Linked DNA regions of Variovorax paradoxus. The protein of the gene in region 1 binds, or shares a complex with, the protein of each later gene. Links are inferred from orthologs where the notes say so. Each region holds a gene or a part of one and is shown on either strand. Other genes may lie near its edges.

The links. Proteins that work in one complex are often made in the same cells at the same time.
Region 2: the proteins of rodA (region 1) and mrdA are in contact, whole or in part, in a crystal structure (PDB 6PL5), measured with the Thermus thermophilus proteins. The link is inferred for Variovorax paradoxus from one-to-one orthologs. Residues at the interface, in WP_223903423.1 of Thermus thermophilus: Phe161, Val165, Phe168, Val169, Leu172, Pro198, Tyr199, Glu202, Tyr211, Arg212, Asp213, Gln220, Val221, Gln223, Ser224, Ile226, Ala227, Ile228, Gly229, Ser230, Gly266, Phe267, Val270, Leu274, Tyr277, Gly278, Leu281, Phe285, Leu289, Arg297; in WP_223903432.1 of Thermus thermophilus: Arg4, Ile5, His6, Leu8, Ala9, Phe12, Ala15, Leu16, Leu19, Gly20, Arg22, Ala23, Trp24, Leu26, Gln27, Val28, Tyr31, Tyr34, Leu36, Leu43, Thr45, Asp47, Lys156, Gln157, Gly158, Ser160, Val184, Leu201, Glu202.

The regions. Positions count from the first base shown.
Region 1 is NZ_CP091716.1:1,565,328-1,570,702, forward strand. What follows is about bases 1,324-4,210. They hold rodA (rod shape-determining protein RodA), read left to right. Parts: upstream 1,324-2,133; coding sequence 2,134-3,288; downstream 3,289-4,210. Other genes in these bases: L3V85_RS07410 (sensor histidine kinase), read left to right, coding at 1,324-2,101; tldD (metalloprotease TldD), read left to right, coding at 3,345-4,210. Outside these bases: L3V85_RS07405 (response regulator transcription factor), read left to right, coding at 1-253; more of L3V85_RS07410, read left to right, coding at 260-1,323; more of tldD, read left to right, coding at 4,211-4,805; L3V85_RS07425 (hypothetical protein), read left to right, coding at 4,888-5,375. UniProt on the Escherichia coli protein: Peptidoglycan polymerase that is essential for cell wall elongation. Also required for the maintenance of the rod cell shape. Functions probably in conjunction with the penicillin-binding protein 2 (mrdA).
Region 2 is NZ_CP091716.1:814,618-819,982, forward strand. What follows is about bases 1,490-4,366. They hold mrdA (penicillin-binding protein 2), read left to right. Parts: upstream 1,490-1,879; coding sequence 1,880-3,853; downstream 3,854-4,366. Other genes in these bases: mreD (rod shape-determining protein MreD), read left to right, coding at 1,490-1,825; fahA (fumarylacetoacetase), read right to left, coding at 3,982-4,366. Outside these bases: L3V85_RS04065 (rod shape-determining protein), read left to right, coding at 1-261; rod shape-determining protein MreC, read left to right, coding at 348-1,307; more of mreD, read left to right, coding at 1,304-1,489; more of fahA, read right to left, coding at 4,367-5,247; L3V85_RS04090 (Bug family tripartite tricarboxylate transporter substrate binding protein), read right to left, coding at 5,270-5,365. UniProt on the Escherichia coli protein: Catalyzes cross-linking of the peptidoglycan cell wall. Responsible for the determination of the rod shape of the cell. Is probably required for lateral peptidoglycan synthesis and maintenance of the correct diameter during lateral and centripetal growth.

The sequences.
Region 1 (5,375 bases):
CGAGGTGGCGGGCGGCGCACCCGAAGCGCCCGCCGAGGAGTCCGACCGCGGATTGCTGTCGGGCCGCGAACACGAGGTGCTGACGCTCATTGCGCGCGGCTTTTCTTACGCTGAAATCGCGCGGCTCAAGGGGCTGAGCGTCCACACGGTGCAGACTCACATCAAGAATCTCTACGGAAAGCTCGCGGTGCATTCCAAGAGCGAGGCCGTCTTCGAAGCGACGCGCCTCGGCCTGCTGTCTCATCCGGGCTGAGCACGGATGGTGTCGAAGCTGGTGTCGCTGCTTTCGTTGTTGCTGGCGCTGCTCCTGTCGGGCATCGCCACGACGGCCGCTGCGAGCGTGCCGGAACAGTCGATCGAACTGACGCAGGGCTCTGTGACGACCTCGGTCGACGGCGTCCGGCGCACCGAGCCGGTGGATCTGTCGTATCACTGGGACCGGCAGCACGAAGGCCGTCCGGGCTTCGCGACCTTCGACCTGCCGTTCACGCTCGAGGCCACCCCGGAAACGCCGTGGGGCATCTTCATTCCGCGCGTGGGCAACGTGTTCGAGGTGCAGCTCAACGACGCTTTGCTGCAGGTCTATGGCAACCTGGAGCGCGGCAACGAGGCCGACTACGCGAAGGCGCCGATCTACATACCCGTGCCGGGGCGCCTGCTGAAGCAGGGCGAGAACCATCTGCAGATCCGCCTGCGCGCCGACAGCGGGCGGCGTGCAGGCCTCTCGCACGTGACCATCGGCCCGGCTGCGCAGGTGCGGTCGGAAATGTTCGAGAGCGCCTATGCCTGGCGCTTCACGGGTTCGGTGCTGCTGGCGGCGTTCAGCCTGATCGTGGGCGGCATCGCCCTGGCGCTGTGGCTGACGCAGGTCGAGACGACCGCCAATGGCCGGCCGCGCCGGGAGGGCCTCTATTTCTGGGCCGCGCTGGCCGAGTTCTGCTGGGCCGTGCGGGTGGCCGACGGCGTCATCGCCGAGCCGCCGCTGAGCTGGGGCGTGTGGGGCGTGCTGATGGCCATCTGCTACGCGGGCTGGGTGGTCTCGGTGATGATGTTCGGCTGCCACATCGCCGGCTGGGGCAACGACCGCCGCTTCCGCTGGGTGCGCTGGCCGATGGCCGCCATCGTGGCCGGCACGGCGGTGTTCACCACGGTGGCCCTGCAGCGCGAGGAGCCGCTGTGGCTCACCGGCTGGCTCGCGGTGGAAATCGTGCTGGTCGTCGCGCTGGTGGGCGCCTTCGCGATCGCGACCGTTCGCAAGCCGAACACGGAGCAGCTGCTGGTGGCCGGCGCCGCGCTGGTGACGGTGGCCTTCGCCGCGCGCGACTGGCTGGTGATCCGCCTCAGTGACGCCTACGGCGAAACCACCTGGGTGCGCTATTCGTCGGTGTTCTTCGGCGTGGCCCTTTTGCTGATCGTGCTGCGGCGCTTTCACGCGGCGACGGTGCAGGCGCGCGGATCGGTGGCGGCGCTGGCCGAGCAGGTGGCCCAACGCGAACGCGAACTGGCCGCCACCTATGCCGAGCTGGAGGCCGCCGCGCGCGACCAGGCGCGCACCCATGAGCGCGAGCGCATCCTGCGCGACATGCATGACGGCGTGGGCTCGCACATCAGCTCGGCGATCCGGCAGCTGCAGTCGGGCCAGACCAGCCCGGGCGACCTGCTGCGCACGCTGCGCGATTCGCTGGACCAGCTCAAGCTGTCGATCGATTCCATCCACCTGCCGCCGGGCGACGTCGGCGCCTTGCTCGCGGCGCTGCGCTACCGGCTGGAGCCCCGGCTGGCGGCGGCCGGCATCGAATTCGAATGGGCGGTGGACGAGGTGGACACGGTGGCGCGGCTCGACGCCCAGACCATGCGGCAACTGCAGTTCCTGCTATTCGAGGCCATATCGAACGTGCTGCAGCACGCTCATGCCACCGTGCTGCGCCTGGAGGCCGACATGCGCGGCAAGACGGTGCAGGTGCGGGTGATCGACAACGGCCAGGGCTACGACGCCACGCAGGTGCCAAGGGCGCTGGCGGAGCGCGCCGGGGCCATCGGCGCCCGCCTGGCGGTCGAAAGCCGACCTGGCCGCACGGTCGTTCAGTTGGCTTTCGATTGAGGCGGGCGGCGGGGCGGGGATAATCCGCCCCCATGTCTGCCGTGTTCAATCAGCCCTCCCTGGCGCGTCGCATCGCGCCCATCTTCCAGGGCTTCGACGGCTTTCTGGCCTTTGCCGTGCTGCTGCTCGCATTCGCCGGATTGCTGACCATGTATTCGTCCGGTTACGACCATGGCACCCGTTTCGTCGACCACGGCCGCAACATGCTGCTGGCCGGCTTCATCATGTTCGTGGTGGCGCAGGTGCCGCCGCAGAAGCTCATGCTCGCGGCCGTGCCGCTCTATGCGATGGGGGTGGCGCTGCTGGTGGCGGTGGCGCTCTTCGGCATCACCAAGAAGGGCGCCCAGCGCTGGATCAACCTGGGCATGGTGATCCAGCCCAGCGAAATTTTGAAGATCGCGATGCCGCTGATGCTCGCGTGGTGGTTCCAGCGGCGCGAAGGCCAGTTGCGGCCGCTCGATTTCGTGGTGGCGACGGTGCTGCTGGCGGTGCCGGTCGGCCTCATCATGAAGCAGCCCGACCTGGGCACCTCGCTGCTGGTGCTGGCGGCGGGGCTGGCGGTGATCTTCTTCGCGGGGCTGCCCTGGAAGCTGATCGTGCCGCCGGTGGTGATCGGCGCGGTGGCCATCACGCTGATCGTGAGCTTCGAGTCGCGGCTGTGCGCCGACGGCGTCGACTGGCGCGTGCTGCACGACTACCAGAAGCAGCGCGTGTGCACGCTGCTCGACCCCAGCAAGGACCCGCTGGGCAAGGGTTTCCACATCATCCAGGGCATGATCGCCATCGGCTCGGGCGGCGTGGGCGGCAAGGGCTTCATGCAGGGCACGCAGACGCACCTCGAATTCATTCCCGAGCGCACCACCGACTTCATCTTCGCGGCCTATTCCGAGGAATTCGGCCTCATGGGCAACCTGATGCTGATTTCGGCCTTCATCCTGCTGATCTTCCGCGGGCTGGCCATCGCGACCAACGCCACCACGCTGTTCTCGCGCCTGCTGGCGGGGGCGGTGACGATGATCTTCTTCACCTACGCCTTCGTGAACATGGGCATGGTGAGCGGCATCCTGCCGGTGGTGGGCGTGCCGCTGCCCTTCATCAGCTATGGCGGCACGGCCATGGTGACGCTGGGGCTGGGGCTGGGGATCCTGATGTCGATCGCCCGGGCAAGGAAGCTGGCGCAGAACTAGCGCCGCAGTGCCCTTGAGGGCGGCGCGGAAGAGGGCTGCTGCCTAGAATGGCGGTCATGATCTCTCGCGAACCCACCATCGAGCGCCTCGCCACGGCGCAACAGCTCCTTCTCACGCCGTTCGGACTCGACGAATCGCACCTGAGCAAGGCCTTGGCCGAGATCACCGCGCACCGGGTGGACGACGCCGACCTGTACTTCCAGTACACCCGCAGCGAGGGCTGGAGCCTCGAAGAGGGCATCGTCAAGACCGGCAGCTTCAGCATCGACCAGGGCGTCGGCGTGCGCGCGGTCAGCGGCGAGAAAACCGCCTTTGCCTATTCCGACGACATTTCCGAAGCCTCGCTGCTCGACGCGGCGCGCACCGTGCGTTCGATTTCCTCCGCGGGCCGCACCGGCCGCGTGAAGACGGCGACCCGCAAGATCGCCTCCAGCCGCTCGCTCTACCAAGGCATCGATCCCATTTCCACGCTCGACAGCACCGCCAAGGTCAAGCTGCTCGAGAAGGTCGAGAAGCTGGCGCGTTCGCGCGACCCGCGCGTGGCGCAGGTCATGGCCGGCCTGGCCAGCGAATACGACGTGGTGCTGGTGGCACGCGCCGACGGCACGCTGGCCGCCGACGTGCGTCCGCTGGTGCGGCTCTCGGTCACGGTGATCGCCGAGCAGAACGGCCGCCGCGAAATCGGCTCCGGCGGCGGCGGCGGGCGCTTCGGCCTGGCTTACTTCTCCGACGAGCAGATCGCCGAGTACGTCGACCACGCCGTGAAGGCGGCCCTGACCAACCTCGACGCGCGCCCGGCCCCGGCCGGCGAGATGACCGTGGTGCTCGGCTCGGGCTGGCCCGGCATCCTGCTGCACGAAGCCATCGGCCACGGGCTGGAAGGCGACTTCAACCGCAAGGGGTCGAGCGCGTTCTCGGGCCGCATCGGCCAGCGCGTGGCGGCCAAGGGCGTGACGGTGCTCGACGACGGCACCATCGCCGACCGCCGCGGCTCGCTCAACGTGGACGACGAGGGCAACGCCAGCCAGCGCAACGTGCTGATCGAGGACGGCATCCTCAAGGGCTACATCCAGGACTCGATGAACGCGCGCCTCATGAAGGTCAAGCCCACCGGCAACGGCCGCCGCGAGAGCTATGCCCACGTGCCGATGCCGCGCATGACCAACACCTACATGCTCGGCGGCGACAAGGACCCGAAGGAAATCGTCGCGAGTATCAAGAAGGGCCTTTACGCCACCAACTTCGGCGGCGGGCAGGTCGACATCACGAGCGGCAAGTTCGTGTTCTCGGCCAGCGAAGCCTATTGGGTCGAGAACGGCAAGATCCAGTATCCGGTGAAGGGCGCGACCATCGTGGGCAACGGCCCGGACGCGCTCACCCGCGTGACCATGATCGGCAACGACATGGCGCTCGACTCCGGCGTGGGCACCTGCGGCAAGGAAGGCCAGAGCGTTCCCGTGGGCGTGGGCCAGCCGACCCTGCGCATCGACGGCCTGACAGTAGGTGGAACGGCTTAGGCCTTTTGTCACTTGCGGATTGTTTCCTTCGGTTGCTAAGCTGCGTTCCTTTTGCGAACGACAGAATTCAAGGAGCAACTCGATGGGGAGCAGGATCAATTCGCCCGCTGTGCTGTGGGCCGTGACCGCCTTGGTGGCGTTGGCTTCTGCCGGTTGCGCATCGCGCGGCGGTTCGGGCAGCCAGCCCGAGGCAGCGCCAGCAGCCGCAGCGGCGCCCGCCGCCCGCGGTGGTGCCAAGGCCGGCATGGACGCCCAGGGCAACGTGGTCGACTCGTCGAAGGTCGAGGCCGGCAGCGGCAAGACGGTCAAGGGCCTGAACGGCTACGAAGGCGAGATCACAGGCAACCCGGCGCGCAACAGCAAGTTCGCGCGGCTGCAGATCGGCATGAGCGCCAGGCAGGTCACCGACCTGGCCGGCCAGCCGACCGACCAGGGCGCCTACGTCACCGGCAAGGCTTTCATTCCGTTCTATTTCGGCAGTGACCGCCACCGCTTCGAAATGACTTACAAGGGCCAGGGCCGGCTGATTTTCGCGGGCGGCGGCATGGGCGATTTCTCCAGCGGCAACCT
Region 2 (5,365 bases), 750 kb from region 1 along the record:
ACCGATCCGCTGAACAACATCGTCTCGGCCGTGAAGAACGCGCTCGAACAGACGCCGCCCGAACTGGGCGCCGACATCGCCGAGCGCGGCATGATGCTGACTGGCGGCGGCGCGCTGCTGCGCGACCTCGACCGCCTGCTGGCCGAGGAAACCGGCCTGCCGGTGCTGGTGGCCGAAGACCCGCTGACCTGCGTGGTGCGCGGCTGCGGCATTGCGCTGGAGCGCATGGACCGCCTGGGCAGCATTTTCACGAGCGAGTAAGCAGGCAGCTGCATCATCGGCCGGCCTCTGCTTGCGCAGGCCGGCTTTTTGTTATTTGATTCCGCACCACCGCCGGGTCTGAATTCATGCCTCTGGGCACGCTCGATCGCACAGCGCCACCCCTGTTCAACCAGGGGCAGTCGGCGCTCAGCAAGCTGATCTTCTTCGGCGCGCTCTCCCTGTTCCTCATGGTGGCCGACGCGCGTTTCCACATCGTGCAGCCCATCCGCGCGGGCATCGGCGCGGTGCTGTATCCGGTGCAATGGGTGGCGCTGAAGCCGGTTCAGGCCGTGCTCGGCGGCGGACGCTACTTCGAAGACCTGCAGGTCGCCCAGCGCAACGAGGAAGATGCTCGCAAGGCACTGATGATGCAGGCCGAGCGCGCGGCCCAGGCCGACACCTTGGCGCAGGACAACGCCCGCCTGCGCGAACTGCTCGAGCTGCGCCAGGCCACGACCACGCCGGGCCGCGCGGCCGAGGTGCTGTACGACGCGGCCGACCCCTACACCCGAAAGATCGTGATCGACCAGGGCATGACCCAGGGCGTGGTGGCCGGCTCGCCGGTGATCGACGCGCGCGGCGTGCTGGGCCAGGTCACGCAGGTGCTGCCCTTCACGAGCGAGGTCACGCTGGTGATCGACCGCGACCTGGCCATTCCCGTGCAGAACACCCGCACCGGCGTGCGCAGCGTGGCCTTCGGCGACGCCTCGGCCCACGGCGGCGGCCTGGAGCTGCGCTTCATGGCCGCCAATGCCGACCTGCAGGAAGGCGACCTGCTCTCCACCAGCGGCGTCGACGGCATCTACCCCACCGGCCTGCCGGTGGCGAAGATCGAACGCATCGAGCGCCGCGCCGATTCCGCCTTCGCCCGCATCTACTGCGTGCCGCTGGCCCATGTGACGGCCGCGCGCTACGTGCTGGTGCTCGAACCCACGGGCGCGCCGACCGCGCCGCCGCCAGCCCCGCCCGCCACCACCCAGCGCAAGCGGCCGGAAGGCAAGCCCGGCGCGGGCAAGAACGAAAAGAAGCCGGGAGAACGTCGATGATCAAGCGTCCCGGCCAGCAGCAGCTCCTGCTGCCCGTCAGCCCCTTCTTCATGTGGGCCAGCCTCGTGGCGGCGCTGCTCGTCAACATGGTGCCGATCGGCCGGGCCGTCTGGATGCCCGACCTGCTGGCGCTGGTGATCGTGTTCTGGGGCGTGCACCAGCCTTCGCGCGTGGGCATCGGCGCGGCCTTCGTCTTCGGGCTGTGCATGGACGTGCACCAGTCGTCGATGCTGGGCCAGCATGCGCTGTCCTACACCACGCTGGGCTTCTTCGCGATCACCATCCACCGGCGGCTGCTCTGGTATCCGGTGCTGTCGCAGGCGCTGCAGGTGCTGCCGCTTTTCGCGCTGTCGCAGGTGATCGAGGTCATCACGCGGATGATCGGCGGCGGTGTGTTTCCGGGCTGGACGGTGCTGATCTCGCCGGCCATCGAAGCTGCGCTCTGGCCCCTGGCCACGGCACTGTTACTGGCCCCGCAGCGCCGCACTCCGGAACCCGACGAGAACCGACCCCTCTAAGCCCAGCCAGCCGCATTTGCCATCGCACCTGCGCGCGCCTAAGCTCCCATCGCCATGACCGAAATCCGCAATGTCGCCGCCGATCTCGCGCGCTTCAAGCGCCGCGTGATCGTCATCGGGCTGGCGGTGCTGTTCGCCTTCGGGCTGCTGTGCGCGCGGCTGGTGTACCTGCAGGTCACGCGCCATGAAGACCTGGCCGAGCAGGCCGAGAGCAACCGCACGGCCGTGGTGCCGGTGGTGCCGAACCGGGGGCTGATCCTCGACCGCAACGGCATCGTGCTGGCCTCCAACTATTCGGCCTACACGCTGGAGATCACGCCCTCCAAGGTGGGTGACGTCGAGGAAACCATCGACAGCCTGACCCAGGTGCTCGAGATCTCGCCGCGTGACCGCCGCCGCTTCAAGCGCCTGCGCGAAGACTCGCGCAGCTTCGACTCCATTCCCATCCGAACCCGCCTGAGCGACGAGGAAGTCGCGCGCTTCGCGGCCCAGCGCTACCGCTTTCCGGGCGTGGAGATCAAGGCGCGCCTCTTTCGCAACTACCCGCAGGGCGAGCTGGCCTCGCACGTGCTCGGCTACATCGGCCGCATCAACCAGCGCGAGAAGACCGCGATGGAAGACTGGGACGAGGAAGAGCAGGCCAACTACAAGGGCACCGACTACATCGGCAAGCTCGGCATCGAGCAGAGCTACGAGAAGACGCTGCACGGCCAGACCGGTGTCGAGCAGATGGAAACCTCGGCCGGCGGGCGCGCCGTGCGGCGGCTGGCCAGCCATCCGGCCACGCCGGGCAACACCGTGATGCTGTCGCTCGACATCAAGCTGCAGAAGCTGGTGGAAGACATGTTCGGCGACCGCCGCGGCGCGGTGGTGGCCATCGACCCCAAGACCGGCGAGGTGCTGGCCTTCGTGAGCAAGCCCACCTTCGACCCCAACCTGTTCGTCGAAGGCATCGACAACGAAAGCTGGGCGGCGCTGACCGAATCCATCGACAAGCCGCTGCTGAACCGCGCGCTGCGCGGCACCTATCCGCCCGGCTCCACTTACAAGCCCTTCATGGCGCTGGCGGCGCTGCAGACCGGCAAGCGCGGCCCCAGCGTGGTGGTGAACGACCCCGGCTACTTCAACTTCGGCGGCCACCGCTTCGGCAGCCCCGAAGGCAACCTCGGCGGCGTCGACATGCGCCGCGCGATCCAGCTGTCGAGCAACATCTATTTCTACTCGCTGGCCAACGAGATGGGCGTGGACCTGATCCACGACTCCATGAAGCCGCTGGGCTTCGGCCAGATCACCGGCATCGACCTGGGCGGCGAAGTGCGCGGCGTGCTGCCGAGCACCGAGTGGAAGCGCAACGCCTACAAGCGCCCCGAGGCCAAGAAATGGTATGCGGGCGAGACGATCTCGCTGGGCATCGGGCAGGGCTACAACAACTTCACGATGCTGCAGCTGGCGCAGGCCACGGCCATCGTGGCGGACGGCGGCCTCAAGCACAAGCCGCACCTCGTGCTGGCCACGCGCAACACCGTGAGCGGGCAGGTGGTGCCGATGCCGCAGCCGCCGGCGGAAAACCTCGGCTACACGGCGTCAGCCATTTCTGTGATCCGCGAGGGCCTGACCAGCGTGGTCACCAGCGGTACGGCGCGCGGCGTGTTCGCGGGCGCGGCCTACCAGGCGGCCGGCAAGACCGGCACGGCGCAGGCCGTGACGCAGGCCCAGAACACCAAGTACAACGCCCGCGCGCTCGAAGAGCACCAGCGGGACCACGCCTTGTTCATGGGTTTCGCGCCGGTGAACGACCCGAAGATCGCGATTGCCGTGATCGTCGAGAACGCCGGCTGGGGCGCGGGCGCCGCGGCGCCCATCGCGCGCCGGGTGTTCGACTACTGGCTTGCCGACCAGTACCCGAGCGAGGCCGACATGGCCGCCATCAAGATCGGCAAGGCGACCGCGCCGATCGGCAAGCCGCGCGTGGCGAGCGAGGTGGCGTGGCCGGCTGCTGCGGCGCCGACGCCTGCTACTGCGCCGTAATGTCTTGCTCCCTCTCCCCTTGGAGAGAGGGTTGGGGTGAGGGTGAGCGGCGGTGAAGACAGCGCGATGTTGGGAGGCCGTCTGCCCTCACCCTGGCCCTCTCCCGGAGGGAGAGGGGACAACACCACTCAAACTACCGTGCCGCTGACTTCCCCGAGCCCGATCCTCACAGCGCCAACGCGCTCGCAATAGCCGCGAATCACCAGCGTGTCCCCGTCTTCCAGGAACGTGCGCTTCTCGCCGTTCGGCAGCGTGATCGGCTGCTTGCCGCCCAGCGTCAGCTCGATCAGCGAGCCGGCTTCGTCGGGCTTCGGCCCCGACAGCGTGCCCGAGCCCAGCAGGTCGCCCGGCTGCAGGTTGCAGCCGTTCACCGTGTGGTGCGCGATGAGCTGCGCGGCGGTCCAGTAGGCGGCTTCGGTCGTGTTGCCGCGCGTCAGGCGCACGGGCGCAACGCCTTCGGCGCGCATCTTCGCGGTCTGCAGCAGCACTTCGAGCGTGATGTCGAGCGCGCCGCGTTCGCGGTTGGCGGGCGAGTCGAGGTAGGGCAGCGGCTGCGGGTCTCCGGCGGGCCGTTCGAACTTCGCGCGGAACGGCGCCAGTGCCTCGGTCGTCACGATCCACGGCGACAGCGTGCTCGCGAAATTCTTCGAGAGGAAGGGGCCGAGCGGCTGGTATTCCCAGGCCTGCAGGTCGCGCGCCGACCAGTCGTTGAGCAGCGTCACGCCGAACAGGTGGTCTTCGGCCTCGCCGATGGCAATCGGCTCGCCCAGGGCATTGCCCTGGCCGACCAGGAAGCCCAGCTCCAGCTCGTAGTCCAGCCGCTTCGACGGGCCGAAGCTCGGCTCCGCGGCATCGGGCGCCTTGGTCTGGCCCTGCGGGCGCTTGAAGGTCTGGCCGCTCACGACGATGGACGAGGCCCGGCCGTGGTAGCCGATGGGCACCCACTTGTAGTTGGGCATCAGCGGCTGGTCGGGACGGAACAGCTTGCCGATGGTGGTCGCGTGATGGATGCCGGTGTAGAAGTCGGTGTAGTCGCCGATGCGGCAGGGCACCGTCATCTCGGCCTTGGCCTGCGCCAGCAGCGCCTTCGACCACGCGGCCTGCTTGTCGCTGCCTTCGGCCAGGCCGGCCGAGATGGCCGCGCGCAGGGCCTGGCGGTCCTTCACGCTGGCGTTCATCAGCACGTTCATGTCGTCGGTGTCGACGAGGCCGGTGGCGCGCAGGTCCAGCACCTGGTCGCCGATGGCGACGCCGATGCGGAAGGCTTCGCTGCTGCCCGCGGCGCGGAAGCGGCCGAACGGCAGGTTCTGGATCGGGAAGTCGTTGCCGGCCTCGTTGGCCGAGTCGACCCAGCTGCGCAGCTTGGGGTCATGGGTGGCGTTCAGTGCGGTCATGGATATCTTTCTTTGAATCTGTTCAGTCTGCCGACATGCCGGCCTTCTTGGCGACGTCGCCCAGGCGCTTGTATTCGGTGTCGCTCAGCTTCGCGAGCTCCTGCGGCGTCGAGCCGCG